DNA from 3 places in the Streptomyces sp. 147326 genome. Region 3 is predicted to be linked to each of the others. Evidence: riboswitches for the same ligand, from Rfam matches in the RefSeq annotation. Region 3 holds a riboswitch; each other region holds the start of a gene.
The links. Region 3 has a riboswitch for thiamine pyrophosphate ahead of thiO (glycine oxidase ThiO). Riboswitches for the same ligand answer to the same signal wherever they lie in the genome.
Positions count from the first base shown of each region.

Region 1: linked by a shared signal. The riboswitch ahead of RIU97_RS11910 (thiamine ABC transporter substrate binding subunit) and the one ahead of thiO (glycine oxidase ThiO) in region 3 are both predicted to bind thiamine pyrophosphate.
Region 2: linked by a shared signal. The riboswitch ahead of thiC (phosphomethylpyrimidine synthase ThiC) and the one ahead of thiO (glycine oxidase ThiO) in region 3 are both predicted to bind thiamine pyrophosphate.

Region 1 is NZ_CP134201.1:2,758,899-2,765,732, forward strand. Features, by position in the region: gene RIU97_RS11905 (ABC transporter permease) at 1-1,579, opposite strand, end outside; gene RIU97_RS11910 (thiamine ABC transporter substrate binding subunit) at 1,675-2,757, opposite strand; TPP riboswitch at 2,843-2,952, opposite strand; gene rlmN (23S rRNA (adenine(2503)-C(2))-methyltransferase RlmN) at 3,011-4,123, opposite strand; gene RIU97_RS11920 (phosphatidate cytidylyltransferase) at 4,217-5,293, opposite strand; gene frr (ribosome recycling factor) at 5,293-5,850, opposite strand; gene pyrH (UMP kinase) at 5,936-6,715, opposite strand.
Region 2 is NZ_CP134201.1:4,530,053-4,536,886, forward strand. Features, by position in the region: gene RIU97_RS20495 (DUF5326 family protein) at 52-270, shown strand; gene RIU97_RS20500 (IclR family transcriptional regulator) at 568-1,305, shown strand; gene RIU97_RS20505 (SsgA family sporulation/cell division regulator) at 1,403-1,852, shown strand; gene RIU97_RS20510 (YibE/F family protein) at 1,920-3,347, opposite strand; TPP riboswitch at 3,420-3,565, shown strand; gene thiC (phosphomethylpyrimidine synthase ThiC) at 3,560-5,347, shown strand; gene RIU97_RS20520 (glycosyltransferase) at 5,414-6,499, opposite strand.
Region 3 is NZ_CP134201.1:6,347,751-6,354,584, reverse strand. Features, by position in the region: gene RIU97_RS29110 (Rv2175c family DNA-binding protein) at 1-310, opposite strand, end outside; gene RIU97_RS29105 (NAD(P)/FAD-dependent oxidoreductase) at 430-1,662, opposite strand; TPP riboswitch at 1,744-1,855, shown strand; gene thiO (glycine oxidase ThiO) at 1,853-3,022, shown strand; gene thiS (sulfur carrier protein ThiS) at 3,019-3,237, shown strand; gene RIU97_RS29090 (thiazole synthase) at 3,243-4,037, shown strand; gene pknB (Stk1 family PASTA domain-containing Ser/Thr kinase) at 4,215-6,125, shown strand; gene RIU97_RS29080 (deoxyribonuclease IV) at 6,135-6,834, shown strand, end outside.

The DNA.
Region 1 (6,834 bases), 3.6 Mb from region 3:
CCAGCACCAGCAGGGACACCGCGCACACCAGCATCAGAATCGTGCTCAGGGCCATCGCCTGCCCGTAGTTCATCTCGCCGGCCCGCCCCAGCAGCCGTGCCACGGCCACCGGCAGCGTCGGCTGGTCCGGCCGCGCGATGAAGACGGTCGCGCCGAACTCCCCCAGCGACACGGCGAAGGCGAATCCGGCCGCGATCAGCAGCGCCCGCCGCACCAGCGGCAGGTCCACCTCCCGCCAGGCCCGCAGCGGCGACGCGCCGAGCACGGCGGCCGCCTCCCGCAGCCGCCCGTCCACCGCGCGCAGCACCGGCAGCATGGTCCGTACGACGAAGGGCACGCCCACCAGCGCCTGCGCGAGCGGCACCAGGATCCACGAGGTCCGCAGGTCCAGCGGCGGCTCGTCCAGGGTGATCAGGAAGCCGAAGCCCACCGTCACGGCGGACACCCCGAGCGGCAGCATCAGCAGCGCGTCGAAGCCGCGTACGAAGGTGCCCGCGCGCCGGGTCAGTGCCGCGGCCGCCAGTCCCCCGATGAACAGGGCGATCGCGGTGGCGGCGAGGGCGTACTGGAGGGAGTTCCAGATCGCTTCCAGCGGCGGCACCAGGAAGGTTCCGCCGCCGGCGCCCGCGTCCTGCAGCGCCCGGTAGAAGCCGAAGCCGTATCCGCCGGGAGCATCGAAGGACCGCTCGACCAGCACGGCCAGCGGCGCCACGATCAGCAGCGCGATGGTCGACAGGACCCCGCCCAGCAGAGAGCGCTGCGCCCAGCCGCGCGGCCGGTGCGTGGCGCGGCCCGGGTCCACCAGCCGCAGCGCGGTCTCGCGCCGGCGCACGGTCCAGGCGTGCACGGCGAGGATCGCGCCGACCGCGGCGAACTGCACCATCGTCAGCACGGCGGCCGTCGACAGGTCCAGGAGCTGCGCGGTCTGCCGGTAGACCTCCACCTCCAGGGTGGAGTACGCGGGCCCGCCCAGGATCAGGACGACGCCGAAGGAGCTGAAGGTGAACAGGAAGACCATCAGCGAGGCCGCGGCCACCGACGGGGCCAGCGCGGGCAGCGTCACGCGCCGCCAGGCGGCGAACCGGCCGGCGCCCAGCACCCGGGCGGCTTCCTCCTGGCGCGGATCGAGCTGCGCCCACAGCCCGCCGACGGTGCGGACGATGACCGCGTAGTTGAAGAAGACGTGGGCGAGGAGGATCGCCCAGACGGTGGTGTCGAGCCGGACCCCCATCGTCTCGTCCATCAGCCCGCCGCGTCCCAGCAGCGCGAGGAAGGCGGTGCCGACGACCACGGTCGGCAGCACGAAGGGAACGGTCACCACGGCCCGCAGCAATTGCTTGCCGGGGAACTCGAAGCGCGCGAAGACGTACGCGCCGGGGAGCGCGATCAGCAGCGTGAGGACGGTGGAGGCGAGCGCCTGCCAGGTGGTGAACCACAGCACGCCGGCGATGTCGGGCCGGGTCAGCACCTCGCCGATCCGGCCGAACTGCCAGCCCTCGTCGGTCTTGAGGCCACGCCCGACGATCGAGGCGACGGGGTAGGCGAAGAACAGCCCGAAGAAGGCCAGGGGCAAGGCCATCAGGGCGAGCCGTGCGGCGGTCGCCCGGCCGCCCCGGTGGGGGCCGGGGCCGGGCGCGGCGCCCCCCGACGCCGCGCCCGGCCCCTTGGTGCCGCCTACTTCACGACGAGCGAGGTCCATGCCTTGACCCACTGCTCACGGTTCTTGGCGATGGTCTCGGGAGCCACGTTCTCCGGCTTCTCGACCACCGCTCCGTGCTTGGTGAACAGCTCCGGCAGGGCCGCGTCCTTCGTCACGGGGTTCACGAACATCTGGAGCGGCATGTCCTCCTGGAACTTCTTGCTGACCAGGAAGTCCAGCAGGGCCTTGCCGCCCTCCTCGTTCTTCGCGCCCTTCAGCAGGCCCGCGAACTCGATCTGGCGGAAGCAGGTACTGGTGGAGACGCCGGTCGGGGCCTCGGCCGGCTGGGGCTCGCCGTACAGCACCTCGACCGGCGGGCTGGAGGCGTAGGAGACGACCAGCGGGCGGTCGCCCTTGGCCTTCTTGCCGCCCGCGGAGCCGGAGAAGCGCTCGTTGTAGGCCTGTTCCCAGCCGTCGACGACCTCGACGCCGTTGGCCTTGAGCTTGCTCCAGTAGTCCTTCCAGCCGTCCTCGCCGTACTTGCCGACGGAGGCGAGGAGGAAGCCGAGGCCGGGCGAGGAGGTCGCGGCGTTCTCGGTGACCAGGAGGTTCTTGTACTCCGGCTTGATCAGGTCGTCCAGCGTCTGCGGCGGGGCGATCTTCTTGTCGGCGAAGTACGCCTTGTCGTAGTTGACGCAGATGTCGCCGGAGTCGATCGGGGTGACCCGGTGCTCCTTGTCGAGCACGTACTCGGGCTTGACCGCGTCCAGGCCCTTGGCCTCGTACGCCGTGAAGATGCCGTTGTCGAGGGCGCGCGAGAGCAGGGTGTTGTCCACGCCGAAGAACACGTCGCCGCGCGGGGAGCCCTTGGTGAGGATCTCCTGGTTCAGCGCCGCGCCCGCGTCTCCGGACTTCAGCACCTTGACGGTGTAGCCGCTCTGCTGCTCGAACTCCTTGAGGACCGTGTCGGTCACGTTGAAGGAGTCGTGGGAGACGAGCGTGACGGTCTTGTCGGACGTGCCCGCGGACTTGTCGTCGGAGTCGCCGCAGGCGCTGAGCGTGGTGACGCCCAGCGCGGCCGCGAGCGCGGCGCCCGCGATCTTCTTGGTGGTGCTCACTGGTGAATTCCTCCTGGGATGTCCAGGAGAAGACGCGGCCCTGCCCGGCGCTCTGTGGGAGCGGACGCCGGGCAGGGCGCAACAGCTTGAGTGGTGACCGAACTTCCTACCCCGAATGACCGGGGCGAGGTTCAGAGGGTCTGCGGATGACGGATACCGCACTCTCAGCGCTGTGGCGCTCCCCTGTCGGAATATGAAATTGGTTCGGCCACAGGGTACCCCGTGGCCGAATATGACCTCCGCTGACCGGAACCTAGCGCTCCGAGGCCGCGAGCTGGCCGCATGCGCCGTCGATCTCCTGACCGCGGGTGTCGCGTACGGTCACGGGCACGCCGTGGCGGGCGATGGCCTCCACGAAGGCCTTCTCGTCCTCGGGCCGCGAGGCGGTCCACTTCGAGCCGGGCGTGGGGTTCAGCGGGATCAGGTTGACGTGGACGCGCTTGCCCTTGAGCAGCTTGCCCAGCAGGTCACCACGCCAGGCCTGGTCGTTGATGTCGCGGATCAGGGCGTACTCGATGGAGATCCGGCGGCCGGACTTCTCCGCGTACTCCCAGGCCGCGCCGAGCACCTCGCGGACGTTCCAGCGGGTGTTCACGGGGACCAGGGTGTCGCGCAGCTCGTCGTCGGGCGCGTGCAGCGAGACGGCGAGACGGCACTTGAAGCCCTCGTCGGCGAACCGCAGCATGGCCGGGACCAGGCCGACGGTGGAGACGGTGATGCCGCGCTGCGACAGGCCCAGGCCGTCGGGCTCGGGGTCGGTGAGCCGGCGGATGGCGCCGACCACGCGGTTGTAGTTGGCCAGCGGCTCGCCCATGCCCATGAAGACGATGTTCGACAGCCGCGCCGGGCCGCCGGGGACCTCGCCGTCGCGCAGCGCGCGCATGCCGTCGACGATCTGGTGCACGATCTCGGCGGTGGAGAGGTTGCGGTCGAGGCCCGCCTGGCCGGTGGCGCAGAACGGACAGTTCATGCCGCAGCCGGCCTGCGAGGAGATGCACATGGTGACCCGGTCGGGGTAGCGCATCAGCACGGACTCGACGAGCGTGCCGTCGTGCAGCTTCCACAGGGTCTTGCGCGTGGTGTCGTCGTCACAGCTGATGTGGCGGATGACGTTCATCAGGTCGGGGAGCAGCTCCTGCTGGAGCTTCTCCCGCGAGCCCGCCGGGATGTCGGTCCACTCGGCCGGGTCGTGCGCGTAGCGCGCGAAGTAGTGCTGAGAGAGCTGCTTGGCCCGGAACGGCTTCTCGCCGATCGCGGCGACCGCCTCACGGCGCTCGGCCGGGGTCATGTCGGCGAGGTGCCGGGGCGGCTTCTTGGCCCCGCGAGGGGCGACGAAGGTGAGCTCTCCCGGAACGGGGCGGGCCATGGCAGGTACTCCTTGTAAGACGAAAGGCGCGCCGCAGAAGCAGCGCGCCTTTCAAGAGTAACCGCCCGGCGTCACACGCCGCCTTTGCGCAGGTCAGTCCGTGCCCACGAAGGCCGCCAGGAGCAGCCAGACCACCGGCGCCGTCGGCAGCAGGGAATCGAGCCGGTCCATGATGCCGCCATGGCCGGGCAGCAGGGTGCCCATGTCCTTGATCCCCAGGTCGCGCTTGATCATCGATTCGCCGAGGTCGCCCAAGGTGGCACTGACCGCGACCGCGAGGCCGAGCAGCAGGCCCTGCCACCAGGCGCCGCCGTCGATCAGGAACTCCATGCACAGCGCGCCGGCCGCCATCGCGAAGGCCACCGCGCCGAAGAGCCCCTCGCGGGTCTTTCCGGGGCTGATGCGCGGCGCGAGCTTGTTCTTCCCGAAGCGCCAGCCCACCGCATAGGCCCCGGTGTCGCTGACCACGGTCAGGAGCAGGAACGTGATCACCCGCCGGGAGCCGTCGTCAGCCGTGAGCAGCATCGCGACGAAGGTGGCCAGGAAGGGCACGTAGAACGCCGCGAAGGCACCCGCGGTGACGTCCTTGAGGTAGTCCTCGGGCGGTTCGGTCATCCGCCACACCAGGACCGCCAGCACGGTCAGGGCCATGGCGACCCAGGCACCCTCGGCCCCCCGGACGTAGCCGGCGATGACCATGGCCGCGCCGCCGACCGCGAGCGGGACCAGGGGGGCCTTGATGCCCTTCTTCTCCTGCATCCGGGAGGTGAGCTCCCACAGGCCCACGACGACCGCGACGACGATGACGCCGACGAAGACCGCCTTGACGATCAGCAGCGAGGCGAAGATCACCGCGCCGAGACCGACACCGACCCCTATGGCGGCACGCAGGTCCCGGCCCGCGCGCTTCTTCGGCGGCGGGGGCGAGGCGTCCTGCGGCTGCGGGGCATGCGGAGGCGGGGGGCTGGGCATGGGCTCCTGCGGCGGCGTATCGGCGCGGAAGAGGGGGCCGCCGTCCAGGGCGGCCCCCCGATCGCGTGCTTCCCGGTCGTCGAAGTCACGGCCGGCGGCATCGGGCACGATGGGCATGGGCCGAGTGTGCGGGCCCACCTGCGCATCGTATGCGGGACCCGCCGGAACCGGCTCCGGCTGCCAGGAAGTGTCGTTCATCAGACTTCGAGGAGCTCGGCTTCCTTGTGCTTGAGGAGCTCGTCCACCTGCGCGACGTACTTCGCGGTGGTGTCGTCGAGCTCCTTCTCCGCGCGACGGACCTCGTCCTCGCCGGCTTCCTTGTCCTTGACGAGCTTGTCGAGGGCGTCCTTGGCCTTGCGGCGCACGGCGCGGATGGAGACCTTCGAGTCCTCGGCCTTGGTGCGGGCGACCTTGATGTACTCCTTGCGGCGGTCCTGCGTCAGCTCGGGGAAGGTCACCCGGATGATGCTGCCGTCGTTGCTCGGGTTGACACCGAGGTCGGAGTCGCGGATGGCCTGCTCGATGTTGCGCAGGGCGCTCTTGTCGAACGGGGTCACGATCGCCATGCGCGGCTCGGGCACCGAGAAGGACGCGAGCTGGTTGATGGGCGTGATGGCACCGTAGTAGTCCGCCACGATCTTGTTGAACATCGCCGGGTGCGCACGGCCGGTGCGAATCGCGGCGAAGTCTTCCTTGGCGACGACGACGGCCTTTTCCATCTTCTCCTCGGCCTCGAGGAGGATCTCTTCGGTCACCACGTGCTCCTGCATGTCTTGAATGGATGGTTCAGGCGGGCGGGGCCGGCGGGGCCGGTCCGGGCTCGGTCCGGCAGCGGACCGCTCAGGCCCGGGTTTCCTGGTCGCTGACGAGCGTGCCGATCTTCTCACCCTTGACGGCGCGGGCGATATTGCCCTCGGCGAGCAGCTCGAACACGAGGATCGGCAGCTTGTTGTCGCGGCAGAGCGTGATCGCGGTGGCGTCGGCGACCTTGAGGTCGCGGGAGAGGACCTCGCTGTACTCCAGCGCGTCGAACTTGACCGCGTCCGGGTTCTTCTTCGGGTCGGAGTCGTAGACCCCGTCGACGCCGTTCTTGCCCATGAGCAGGGCCTCGGCGTCGATCTCCAGGGCCCGCTGGGCGGCCGTGGTGTCGGTGGAGAAGTAGGGCATGCCCATGCCCGCGCCGAAGATGACGACGCGGCCCTTCTCCAGGTGCCGCACGGCACGGAGCGGGATGTAAGGCTCCGCGACCTGGCCCATGGTGATGGCGGTCTGCACGCGGGAGTCGATGCCCTCCTTCTCCAGGAAGTCCTGGAGTGCGAGGCAGTTCATGACGGTGCCGAGCATGCCCATGTAGTCGGACCGTGCCCGGTCCATGCCACGCTGCTGGAGTTCGGCGCCGCGGAAGAAGTTGCCGCCGCCGATCACGACGGCGATCTCCGCGCCGTCGCGGACCACCGCGGCGATCTCACGCGCGATGGCGTGGACGACGTCGGGGTCGACGCCCAGTCCTCCGCCACCTGAGAAGGCCTCGCCCGACAGCTTCAGCATGAAGCGGCGGCCCTTCTTGTCCCGGTCGCTCTTGTCGTCGGATGCGGTGTGGGGGTCCACGCCCTGATTCATGGAGATCTCCTCGTGCACATACGAAGAAGGCCATTGCCGGTGGGTCCTTGCGGTTCCCTCTACGGCAATGGCCTCCTCGTCAGATCTGCGGTCGCCTCGCGCGAGCGCGGACGACTGCC
Region 2 (6,834 bases), 1.8 Mb from region 3:
CATCGAGAGCAGGAAGTCAAGGACGAGGAAGAGGTCGAGGACATGGACGGCATCCGAGAGACATTCGCAGGCATGCCCTGGTGGGTTAAGTGGGTCGCCGTTCCGCTGCTGGCGCTGTTCGTGTTCGGCGGTGTGATCACCAGCATCCTGACCGTGCTGATCGGGGTCGTCTTCAAGGTGCTCCTCTTCGTCGGCCTCGTCGCCGGCTTGGTGTTCGTCGTGAAGAAGGTCGGTGGCGGCCGTACGAAGTCGTCCTCCGGCGACTGGTAGAACGCGGCGGGGACGAGCCCGGCGGGTCCGGGATTGAGCCAGGTGAGGGAACGTGAGGCACTAAACCGCTCACACCCCCGGAATCGGCGGATAGAGTGGCATTCTGCGCCGGTCCCGGGGCATCGAAAGCCGGTACTGCCGCTCTGACCTGCGGTGATGCTAACGAGCCGCCGAGTACGACCCCCAGGAGACACGGCATGCGCGGGGGCGGCCCCCGCAGGGCGGGCCTCCCCGAAGGCCCGCCGCCACGCCTGGGGGTGAGCTTTGTCTCCGCTTCACAACGCCGGTGTGCCGACGCTGATCGGCTCGGTCCAGAGGGCGCTGAGACTGCTCGAAGCAGTGGGGGCCCATAGTCAGGGAGCCCCGGCGAAACAGCTCGCGCGCGAGGCCGGGCTCCCGCTTCCCACCGCGTACCACCTGCTGCGCACCCTCACCCACGAGGGCTATCTGCGCAGGGAGGGCGGTGTCTTCGTCCTCGGCGACGCCGCGGGTCGGCTCGCCGGTGGGGGACTCCAGCAGAAACGTCGCAGCATGATCCTCGACTCCCTCGCGCACTTCCGCGACGCGGTCGGGGCCCCCGTCTACTTCGCGGTCTACCGCGAGGGTGAGATCGAGGTCGTGGGAGTTTCGGACACCCAGACCAGCCCGGCCTGCGAGGAGTGGGCCGACTTCCGTGAGACCGGACATGCGCACGCCATCGGGCAGTGCCTGCTCGGACAACTCGACGAGAAAACGCGCAAGGACCATTACGACCGATATCCGGTCGAGCCGATCACCGCTTATACCGTGCGGGATCTCCGGTCGCTCGAGCACCGGATCGGGGCCCTCGGGCGAATGCAGCCAGTAACCGAACGCCAGGAATATGCCCTCGGCACGGTCTGTGCGGCCATCCCCATCACGGCGGGCGATACCGCCGCAACCATGGCGATTTCTCTCCCCCTGCACCAGGAAGATCGATTGCGCTATGTAGTCAATCGACTACGGAGTGAAGTAGGCGCGCTGTTGAGCACCCTCTCGTTCTCTATCAGTATCTGAAAACTCACTCCTTGTGATCTGCTAGCGCTTCCACCACTCTTGTCAAGAGGAGCCTGGGGGATCATTCCTGGCCACTTCCACTACAGCGGGGTAGGCAATGCGCGAGTCGGTACAGGCAGAGGTCATGATGAGTTTCCTCGTTTCCGAGGAGCTCTCGTTCAGGATTCCGGTGGAACTCCGGTACGACGCCCGTGATCCCTACGCAGTCCGCCTGACCTTCCACCTTCCCGGAGACGCGCCCGTGACCTGGGCGTTCGGCCGGGAGCTCCTCCTCGACGGCATCAACAAGCCGTGCGGTGACGGCGACGTGCACATCGCCCCCACCGATCCGGAGGAGCTGTCCGACGTCCACATCCGGCTGCAGGTCGGCGGCGACCGGGCCCTGTTCCGCGCCAGCGCGGCTCCGCTCGTCGCGTTCCTCGACCGCACCGACCGGATCGTTCCGCTCGGACAGGAGCGGAACCTGGGCGACTTCGAGGAGAACCTCGACGAGGCGCTCGGCAAGATCCTGTCGGAGTCGAAGCAGAACGAGCAGAACGCCGGCTGACGCACGAGCTCACGCTCACCCGCGCCCGCCCGCCCATCCCCTCGGGAACCCCCTGGGGAAGACCCCTTCAGCGCTTGCGCCGCCGGCCCCGGCCGCCGCGGACCGGCCCCGCGGCCGGCGCGACGTCCGGGGATCCCGGCCGGTCCGCGGAAACCACCAGCGAGGCCAGCGCCGTCGTCACGGGGACCGAGGCCACCAGTCCGATCGAGCCCACGAGGGTCCGTACGATCTCCACCGCGACCAGCTCGCTGTTGGCCACCGAGCCCATGCTGCTGTTCGCGATCGAGAACAGCAGGAGCAGGGGCAGTGCGGCACCCGCGTAGGCCAGCACCAGCGTGTTGACCACCGACGCGATGTGGTCGCGGCCGATCCTGATGGCCGCCCGGTAGAGGGCGCGCGACCCCATCGAGGGGTCCGCCTGGTGCAGTTCCCAGACCGCCGAGGTCTGGGTGACCGTCACGTCGTCGAGCACGCCCAGCGATCCGATGATCACGCTTGCGAGCAGCAGACCGCTCATGTCGATGTCCGGGTACAGCCCGTGGATCAGCCCGGTGTTGTCGTCCGTGTTGCCGGTGAGGGACGCCCAGCCGATGAACACCGAGCCCAGCAGACCGATCAGCACCAGCGAGACGAGGGTGCCGAGGACGGCGACCGAGGTGCGGGCGGTCAGGCCGTGGCACATGTAGAGCGCGATCAGCATGATGGCGCTCGCCCCGATCACCGCGACGACGAGGGGGTTCGAACCCTGCAGGATGGCCGGGAGGATGAAGAGCGTCAGCACGCCGAAGCTGACGATCAGCGCGATCAGTGCGAACAGCCCGCGCATCCGCCCGACGAGGACGACCGCGACCGCGAAGATGCCGGCCAGCACCGCCAGCGGGATCTTGCGGTTCACGTCGATCACCGAGTACTGGAGGTCGCGGGGGGCGTCGGGCGCGTAGGCCACGACCACCTCCTGGCCGTCCGTCAACTGCCGTGGCGCACCCGGCTGGACGATCTCCACGAAGGTGCGGCCCTTGTCCGGGCCGGTGCCGATCTCGACGGTGGCCTTCTTGCACTCGCCGGTCTGCGCGGCCTGGGCCTCACGGCCCTCGGGGGTGGAGGGGTCCGCGGTCGGCGGTACCTGTGCCGCGTTCACCGATTTGCAGTCGACGTGTTCGAGGGAGACGACCTTGCCCTGCTGGGTCTGCCGGTCGAAGCCCACCCCCGTGCGCTCGTGGGCGGGGGCTCCGCCCGGCCAGAGCACCACCATGCCGATGAAGACGGCGGTGGCGAAGGGGATCAGTACGGCCGCGATGACCTTGCGCAGGTGCTTCGATACGGGGGCCGCCGGGCCGTGCCCGTGGCTGTGACCGTGGCCATGGGAATGACCGCCGGAGGGGCCGGCGGAGGGATCGGACGAGTGCCCGGCGGAGTGTCCCGGGCCGTGGTGCTCGTGGCCGTTGTGGCCATGGGGCTCTGTGGGCTCGGTGGGGGGCTGCGGCGAGAACGTCACCAGCAGATCATCGCAAGAGATGAGGGGGCCCACTGTTCAGCACGCCATGGATGACGCTAGCGTGGGGGCTACTTTGCACAACGCGGGAGCTCGGAGCACCGGGCTGAGAGGACGCTGATCACCGTACGCGCATCACGGATGCGTACGGGAAGAGGCTGCGTCGACCGCCGAACCTGTTACCGGGTAATGCCGGCGTAGGGAGATCAGGTCTCATGACCATTCAGGACGCACGCACGCCTGCCGTCAGCCAGGACGCCGACGGCCGGACCGAGCGCCAGCCCGGCTGGCACAAGGGCTACGTGGCGGGCTCCCGCCCCGACATCCGGGTGCCGGTCCGCCAGGTCCACCTCACCAACGGCAAGGACGTGACGCTCTACGACACGTCCGGTCCGTACACCGACCCGCAGATCGAGACCGACGTACGCCGGGGCCTCGCCCCGCTGCGCGAGAACTGGATCATCGGCCGCGGCGACACCGAGGAGTACGCGGGCCGTCCCGTGCGCCCCGAGGACGACGGCATCAAGCACACCTCGCCGCGCGGTGGCCTCAAGAACCTCGACGCGGTCTTCCCGGGCCGCCCGCGCCAGCCCCGCCGCGGCCGCGGCGGCCAGGCCGTCACGCAGCTCGCGTACGCCCGCCGGGGCGAGATCACCCCGGAGATGGAGTACGTCGCGATCCGCGAGAACGTCTCTCCCGAGGTCGTCCGCGAGGAGATCGCCGCAGGTCGCGCAGTGCTTCCGGCGAACGTGAACCACCCCGAGATCGAGCCGATGATCATCGGCAAGCGGTTCCTGGTGAAGGTCAACGCCAACATCGGCAACTCCGCGGTCACCTCCTCCATCGAGGAGGAGGTCGACAAGATGACCTGGGCGACCAAGTGGGGCGCCGACACGGTCATGGACCTCTCGACGGGCCGCAACATCCACACCACCCGCGAGTGGGTGCTGCGCAACTCCCCCGTCCCGATCGGCACCGTGCCGCTCTACCAGGCGCTGGAGAAGGTCGACGGCCGCGCCGAGGACCTGACCTGGGAGATCTACAAGGACACGGTCATCGAGCAGGCCGAGCAGGGCGTCGACTACATGACGGTCCACGCCGGCGTGCTGCTGCCCTACGTGCCTCTGACCGCCCGCCGCAAGACCGGCATCGTCTCGCGCGGTGGCTCGATCATGGCCGCGTGGTGCCTCGCGCACCACAAGGAGAACTTCCTCTACACGAACTTCGAGGAGCTCTGCGACATCCTCGCGACGTACGACGTCACGTACTCGCTGGGCGACGGCCTGCGCCCCGGCTCCATCGCGGACGCCAACGACGCCGCGCAGTTCGCGGAGCTGAAGACGCTGGGCGAGCTGAACACGATCGCCAAGCGCCACAACGTCCAGACCATGATCGAGGGCCCGGGCCACGTCCCGATGCACAAGATCAAGGAGAACATCGACCTCCAGCAGGAGATCTGCGAGGAGGCGCCGTTCTACACGCTCGGCCCGCTGACCACGGACGTCGCGCCCGCGTACGACCACATCACCTCGGGCATCGGCGCCGCGATGATCGCCTGGTGGGGCACCGCGATGCTCTGCTACGTCACGCCCAAGGAGCACCTGGGCCTGCCCAACCGCGACGACGTGAAGACCGGCGTCATCACGTACAAGATCGCGGCGCACGCCGCCGACCTGGCCAAGGGACACCCCGGCGCCCAGGAGTGGGACGACGCCCTGTCGGACGCGCGGTTCGAGTTCCGCTGGGAGGACCAGTTCAACCTGGCCCTCGACCCGGACACGGCCCGCGAGTTCCACGACGAGACCCTTCCCGCCGAGCCGGCCAAGACCGCGCACTTCTGCTCCATGTGCGGCCCGAAGTTCTGCTCGATGAAGATCTCGCAGGACATCCGCCGCGAGCACGGCGGCGACCTGAAGGCCGATGAGATCCAGGCGGGCATGGCGGAGAAGTCCGCCGAGTTCGCGGCCTCGGGCAACCGCGTCTACCTGCCGCTGGCCGACTGACCCCTCAACGGTCCGTGTGAGCGGCGCAGGCTCCCGTCCGGGCCTCCGCCGCTCGGCTCGCACTCGTCAGGCGACCACGAGGTACGGGTCCACCTTGCGCCGGGCGAAGTCGAGGTTGGCCCGGACCCGGTCGCGCTGATCGTCGGGAAGGGCGTCCCCCGCGAGGAGCAGTTCGCAGCATTCCAGCGACTCCTGGTACTCGCCGACCCAGTAGGCGGCCACGGCGAGCTCGTCGAGGGCGCGCCACTCGTGCCAGTCGAACTCGACGAACAGCGTGTCGTCCGGGCGGGGGATCCGGACCGCCTGCCGGGCGAACATGTACGCCAGCGGCCAGCGGTTTTCGTTGCGGCAGAGACGGGCGAGACTGCCGAGCGCCTCCACGCGTGAGGGACGGCTCTCGTGCGCCCGGAGGAAGCGGTCCATGACCTCGGCCGACGGCCTCTTGAGACGCGCCGCGATCCGTGCCGCGTAGAGCCGGGCGCAGAAGGATTCCTCGGCGAAACCGCCCATGCCCGCCCGGTGGTCGTAGGCGGCGAGGGACTTCTCCGCTTCTCCCGCGTCGCGCCAGCTCTGGGCCAGGTAAAAGGCGTAGCGGGTATTGTCCGGTTCCTTGGCCAGCCCTTGTTCGAGAATCCCCGCGTCGCGCAGGTACTTCTCCCGCTCGCCCCCCTCCCCGAGGCGTGACCCGCCGCCGACGATGAGGATATTGACGCCTTCGAGCACCCCGTGGGTGTAACGGACCTCGCAATCGAGGTACTCGTGGAGTACGCCTACGTACTTCCAGGGCAATCGGGTGGAGACGAGAGCGGGCCGCCAGTGGATGACGGGCTCGTGATGCACGGCGAGGCGGTACGAATCGAGGGTGAGGTCCGGCATGCGAAAGCCGGGCTGCACCTCCATCACGTCGTCGGCGTCGATGAAGAGCAGGTAGTCCGCGCTGGAGCGGGCGAGGTCGATGGCCTCGCTGCGGCTGCCGTCGAATCCCTTCCAGGGCCGCTCGTGCAGGACGCCGGGCAGATCGCTGAAGAATTCCCGGATGATGTCCTGGGTGCCGTCGGTCGAGCCCGTGTCCACGATCACCCATGTATCGATCAAAGGGCGCACCGACTCGAGACAGCGCCGGATCACGGAAGCCTCGTTCTTGACGATCATGTTCAGGCAGACTTTTGTTTTCAAGGGCCCCGTCCACTGTGGTGACGAAGTTGAAGATGGCTGTGAGGCGACGGTAGGGACCCGGGTAGTGCCCTGCAAGGAAGCTCGAACGGCCATTGGGGGTGGACTGTTAGTCCGACAAGATGACTTTCCCGCCCGGCGACCGGCCGCTTGCGACCGCGATACCCACGATGACTGAGGCGGCCCGACCGGGCCCGTCGCGCATCGTTCGATCCGGTTTCGCAAAGGAGCGGCGTAAATGAGTCCCGAGAACAGAACCAGGTCAGTCCTTGGTCCGTTGCCCAGACGGAGCAGCTGGCTGAAGGGTGGAACCC
Region 3 (6,834 bases):
GCGCCTGCACGGGAGTGCCGGGCAGGGTCGGATCCTCGGTGAAGAGCCACTCCAGGATCTCCTCGTCGGTGAAGCGGTCGTCGCGCAGCACGGTCAGCAGACCGACCAGGCCCTTGACGACCTTGTCGCCGTCGATGAAGGGGGCCGGCACCTGCAGGGAGCGGTTCTCGCCCCGGCGTACGGCGATGAGCTGCCCTTCCTTGACCATCTGGCGGACCCGGGTCACCTCGATGTTCAGCATCTCCGCGATGTCGGGGAGGTACAGCCACGAGGGGACAAGGGCATCGATCTTTGCGTCAATCTCGGTCACGGACACAAGCCTGCCATCTCGGCTCCGCCGCCGGTACCTGGGCAGCCCCGTCCGGGTCGCGGCCCGTGCCGGGCCTCCGCCCCGAACCCCACGCCTCGAACGCCGGCGGGGCCGAATCTTCAGGCCGGGGCCGACTTCAGCGGGGTGGCGGGGTCCGCAACCCTGGAGGGGTCCACGGGCACTCCCGCCTCGATGAGCTTGCGGCCCTGTGCCACGTCGCGGGGGCGGCCCACCGCCAGGACCGCGACCAGGGCGCCGCCCCGCAGCCAGCACACCGACCAGGCCGGCCCGGCCGGGTCGCCCCGCCAGAGCAGGGTGTCGGCCCCGCCGTGGTGGCCGGCGTACTGCACGAACCGGCCGAACTGCTCCGACCAGAAGTACGGCACCGGGTCGTACACCTGGGCCGGCTGCCCGGAGCCGGCCCCGGCCAGGATGTTCGCCGCCACCGTCCGCGGCCCCTGGAGCGCGTTGTCCCAGTGGTGCACGAGCAGCCGCTTCCCGTACCGCCCGGAAGGGAAGGAGGCGCAGTCGCCGACCGCGTACACCCCGGGCAGGGAGGTACGCAGGTACGCGTCGGCGGTGACCGAGCCGTCCGGCCCCAGCTCCACACCGGTCCCGGCCAGCCATCCCGTGGCGGGGCGCGCGCCGATGCCCACGACGACCGCGCCGGCCGGCAGCGCGCGCCCGTCCGCGAGCAGGACCCGGCCCTCCTCGATCCCGGCGACCTTCGCGCCGGTGATCAGCCCGGCGCCGGCCTCCTCGTACCAGCGCGCCATCGGCTCGGCGACCTCGGCGGGGAGCGCCCCCGCCAGCACCCGCTCCGCCGCCTCGACCACGGTCACCGCGCAGCCCGCCTCGCGGGCCGCGGTGGCGAACTCGGCGCCGATCCAGCCCGCCCCGACGACCACCGTGGACGGCGCGGCCGCCAGGACCGGGCGCAGCCGCGCCGCGTCGTCCAGCGTGCGCAGCAGGTGGACGCCAGGGACGCCCTCGGTGCCGGGAAGGGTCAGCGGCTCGGCACCGGTCGCCAGTACGAGGACCTCGTACGGGACCGGGCCGGCCTCGGTGTCCAGCTCGCGGTCGGCGGCCCGGAGCCCGGTGACCTCCGTCCCGAGCCGCAGCTCGATGCCGAGCCCCTCGAAGTCCACGTCGAAGGCGGAGTCCTCGGCCTTGCCGAGCAGGACCGCCTTGGACAGCGGGGGCCGGTCGTAGGGCTGGTGGGGTTCGGCTCCCAGCAGGGTCAGGGGGCCGGCGAATCCCTGCTCGCGCAGGGCGACCGCGGTCTGCACGCCGGCCATTCCGGCGCCGACGATCACGACGCCGCGCTGATTGTGTTCCGTCTGCTCGCTCACCCGGCCACCCTAATCATCTGACGCTCCGTCAGGAACAGGTGCCGCCTTACCGGCCGTCCGAGGCCGGGATAGTCTGGCCACCGTACCTATCGCGGGAGTCCGGCGCACCGGGCTGAGAGGGAGGCTGGCCGGCCTCCGACCGTACGAACCTGATCCGGGTCATGCCGGCGAAGGGAGGGGCTGGACGCCCATGCACTCGTCTCGGAAGGGATCCGACGTCCTCGTCATCGGGGGCGGGATCATCGGCCTGGTCACCGCCTGGCGGGCCGCGGCGCGCGGGCTGCGCACCGTACTCGCCGACCCGGCACCCGGTGGCGGCGCCGCCCAGGTGGCGGCCGGCATGCTCGCCCCCGTCACCGAACTGCACTTCGGCGAGGAAGCCCTGCTGGGCCTCGGCCTCGCCTCCGCCGCGCGCTATCCGGAGTTCGCCGCCGAGCTCGCCGACGCGAGCGGCGGCATGGACATCGGCTTCCGCGCCTGCGGCACCCTCGCCGTCGCGCTCGACTCCGACGACCGGCTCCACCTGCGGGAACTGCACGCGCTGCAGCGCCGCTGCGGCCTGGAGTCCGAGTGGCTCACCGGCCGCGAGTGCCGCCGCCTGGAGCCCATGCTCGCCCCGGGCGTACGCGGCGGCCTGCGCGTGGACGGCGACCACCAGGTCGACCCGCGCCGGCTCGCGGCCGCCCTGCTGGCCGCCTGCGAGCGGGCCGGCGTGATCATCCACCGGGCCGCCGTGGAACGGCTGCTGGTCACCGCCGACCGGGCGGCCGGGGCCGTACTCGACGACGGTACGGAGCTGCGCGCCGCCCAGGTGGTCCTGGCGGCGGGCTCGCTCAGCGGCAGGCTGGCGGGCGTACCGCCGCAGGTGCTGCCTCCCGTACGGCCGGTCAAGGGCCAGGTCCTGCGCCTGTCCGTGCCCCCGGCCTACGCGCCGTTCCTGTCCCGGACCGTCCGGGCGGTCGTCCGCGGCAGCCACGTCTACCTGGTGCCGCGCGAGAACGGCGAACTCGTCGTCGGCGCCACCAGCGAGGAGCTCGGCTGGGACACCACGGTCACCGCGGGCGGGGTCTACGAACTCCTGCGCGACGCCCACGAGCTGGTCCCCGGCATCACCGAACTCCCCCTCACCGAGACCCGTGCGGGGCTGCGCCCCGGCTCGCCCGACAACGCCCCGCTGCTCGGCCCGACCGACCTGCCGGGCCTGCACCTGGCCACCGGGCACTACCGCAACGGGGTGCTGCTGACCCCGCTCACCGGCGAGGTGCTCGCCGAGCTGCTGGCCACCGGCGAAGTGCCGGAGATCGCGCGCCCGTTCACCCCCCGCCGGTTCTCCGCCGCACGTCAGGAGTCGTACGCATGACCCTTCCCGTCTCCGTGTCCGTCTCCGTCAACGGCGAGCCGCGCGAGGTCGCGGCCGGCACCACGCTCGACACCGTGGTCGCGACCCTGACCACGGCCCCCTCCGGCGTCGCCGCCGCGCTCAACGAGACCGTGGTCCCGCGCGGGCAGTGGCCGGTCACGCCGGTGGGCGACGGCGACCGGGTCGAAATCCTCACCGCGGTCCAGGGGGGCTGAGCGCCATGGCGGACGACCTCTTCACCCTGGGCGGCCGGACCTTCTCCTCCCGCCTGATCATGGGCACGGGCGGGGCCCCGAGCCTGGACGTGCTGGAACGCTCCCTGGTCGCGTCCGGCACCGAACTCACGACGGTCGCGATGCGGCGCCTCGACCCCACCGTCCAGGGCTCCGTCCTCTCCGTCCTGACGAAGCTCGGCATCGCGGTCCTCCCCAACACGGCGGGCTGCTTCACGGCGGGCGAGGCCGTGCTCACGGCCCGGCTGGCCCGGGAGGCGCTGGGCACGGACTGGATCAAGCTGGAGGTGGTCGCGGACGAGCGGACCCTCCTGCCGGACGGCGTCGAGCTGCTGGACGCCGCCGAGATCCTGGTGGACGAGGGCTTCACGGTCCTCCCCTACACGAACGACGACCCGGTGCTCGCGCGGAAGCTGGAGGACGTGGGCTGCGCGGCGATCATGCCGCTGGGGTCGCCCATCGGCTCGGGGATGGGCATCCGCAACCCGCACAACTTCGAGCTGATCACGGAGCGGGCGTCGGTGCCGGTCATCCTGGACGCGGGCGCGGGCACGGCGTCGGACGCCGCCCTCGCCATGGAACTGGGCTGCGCGGCGGTGATGCTGGCCTCGGCGGTGACTCGGGCGCAGGAGCCGGTCCTGATGGCGTCCGCCATGCGGGACGCCGTCTCGGCGGGGCGGCTCGCCTTTCGCGCGGGGCGCATCCCGCAACGCCGCTTCGCCGAAGCCTCCTCTCCTGCGGAGGGCCGCGCCGCCCTGGACCTGGAACGCCCGGCGTTCTGACCCGCGGGTCCACTCCCGGGACTCCGCCCCGGACCCCCTACGGCGCTCCGCGCCCGCGCCTCAAACGCCGGCGAGGCTGAAAGACCGGGGCGCCGCACCCGGCCCTGACGTCACAGCTGCGCTGCAAGCCGGACCCACCCCGGCGGGGGAGCCGCGGCGCCCCAATAGAATCGCGGGGTGGATACGACCCTGGATGACCCCCTCGTCGGGCGCGTGCTCGACGGCCGCTACCGCGTCGACGCCCGCATCGCGGCCGGCGGCATGGCCACGGTCTACCGGGCCGTCGACACCCGCCTCGACCGTGTGCTCGCCCTGAAGGTGATGCATCCGGCCCTCGCCGCCGACACCGCCTTCGTGGACCGGTTCATCCGCGAGGCGAAGTCCGTGGCCCGGCTCGCGCACCCCAACGTGGTCGCCGTCTTCGACCAGGGCACGGACGGGCCGTACGTCTACCTCGCCATGGAGTACGTCTCCGGCTGCACCCTGCGCGACGTGCTCCGCGAGCGCGGCGCGCTCCAGCCGCGGGCCGCCCTCGACATCCTCGAACCCGTGCTCGCCGCCTTGGGCGCCGCCCACCGGGCCGGCTTCGTCCACCGCGACATGAAGCCCGAGAACGTCCTGATCGGCGACGACGGCCGGGTCAAGGTCGCGGACTTCGGGCTGGTCCGGTCCGTGGACTCGGTCACCAACACCACCGGCTCCGTCCTCGGCACCGTCTCCTACCTGGCCCCCGAGCAGATCGAGAGCGGCGTCGCCGACACCCGCGTGGACGTCTACGCCTGCGGTGTCGTCCTCTACGAGATGCTCACCGGCTCCAAGCCCCACCTCGGCGGCACCGCCGCGCAGGTCCTCTACCAGCACCTCCACGAGGACGTCCCGCCTCCCTCCGCCACGGTCCCGGGGCTCCCCGTCGGGCTCGACGAGCTGGTCGCGCAGGCCACCGCCCGCAACGCCGACCTGCGCCCCTACGACGCCGCCGCGCTGCTCGGCCTCGCCCGCGAGGTCCGCGCCCTGCTCAGCGACGCCGAGCTGGACGCCGTACCGCCGCTGGCGCGCGCCGAGGAGCGGTCCTCCGCCGAGGACCGCACCGGCGTGATCCCGCGCCCGGTGGCCGCGCAGCCCGTGAACCAGACCTCCCGGCTGGAGACGCTGCCGCCGCCGGCCGCTCCGCCCGCGCACCGGCCGGCCCCCGCCGGGCTGCCCCGCCGCGGCGTGTTCCTCGTCATCGCCGGGGTGCTGCTCGCCCTCGGGGTGGGCACCGGTGTCTGGTACATCAGCTCCGGCCAGTTCACGAAGGTCCCGAACCTGCTCGGCAAGACCGAGGCGCAGGCCCGCTCCCAGCTGTCGGCGGCCGGGCTCGGCGTGAAGGGGATCGACCGGAAGTTCAGCGACGCCTTCGACCGCGGGACGGTGATGAACACCGATCCCCCGGGCGGCCGGCGGATCCGCGGCAACGGCGCGGTGACCCTCACCATCTCCCGCGGCCCCGAGGTCGTGGCCGTGCCCAACCTCAAGGGCAGGCCGCTGGAGGAGGCCAAGGCCGAGCTGACCAAGTCCGGGCTGGCCCCGGGCATCGTCACGCAGGCCTTCAGCCAGGACATCGCGCAGGGCTCGGTGATCGCCACCGACCCGGTGGGCGGCGAGAAGCGGGCGCCGGACACGGCGGTCTCGCTCGTCGTCAGCAAGGGCCGCCCGGTGCCCGTGCCGACCGTGACCGGGCTCCCCGTCGAGCAGGCGAAGGCCAGCCTGGAGGCGCTGGGACTGAAGGTGGTGACCGCCCCCGAGCAGGTCAACTCCCCCTCGGCGGCCGGTACGGTCGCCAACCAGTCGATCGGCGCCGGTACCCAGGCCGCGGCGGGTGACACGGTCACGCTGACCGTGTCCAAGGGCCCGCGTCTGCTTCCGGTGCCGAACGTGACCGGCCAGGAGGTGGACGCGGCCCGCAAGGCGCTGGAGGCCGCCGGCTTCAAGGTGAAGGTGGACCGGCCGCTGATCTCCTTCAGCAACACCGTGGACTCCCAGTCGGTGCTGGGTGGTCTGAACGCTCCCGAGGGCACCACGATCACCGTCCGGACCAAGGGGCTGTAGGCGGCAGTGATACGCAATCCAGTGGGCGGGCACGTCCCCGTCGCGGGCGGCCTCGCCAAGGTCGGGCTGGCCTACGCCCGCGAGATGGGCGCCGAGGCCGTCCAGGTCTTCGTCGCCAATCCGCGCGGCTGGGCCACCCCGGTGGGCAACCCGGCGCAGGACGAGCGGTTCCGGACGCAGTGCGCGGACGAGTCCATCCCGGCCTACGTGCACGCGCCGTACCTGATCAACTTCGGCTCGCACACCGAGGCCACCGTGGAGAAGTCGGTGGAGTCGCTGCGCCACTCGCTGCGCCGCGGCCGGGAGATCGGCGCGCTCGGTGTGGTCGTGCACACCGGGTCGGCGACCGGGGGCCGGCCGCGCGAGGCGGCGTACGCGCAGGTCAGGGAGCACATGCTGCCGCTGCTGGACGAGCTGACGCACGAGGACGACCCCTTCCTGCTGCTGGAGTCCACGGCGGGGCAGGGTTCCTCACTGTGCTCGCGCACCTGGGACTTCGGCCCGTACTTCGAGGCGCTCGACCACCACCCGAAGCTGGGGATCTGCCTGGACACCTGCCACGTCTTCGCGGCCGGTCACGACCTGGCGGAGCCGGGCGGGACCAAGCTGACGCTCGACCTGCTCGTGGACACCGTGGGCGAGGGCCGGCTGAAGCTGGTCCACGCGAACGACTCCAAGGAGGGCGTGGGCGCCCACAAGGACCGGCACG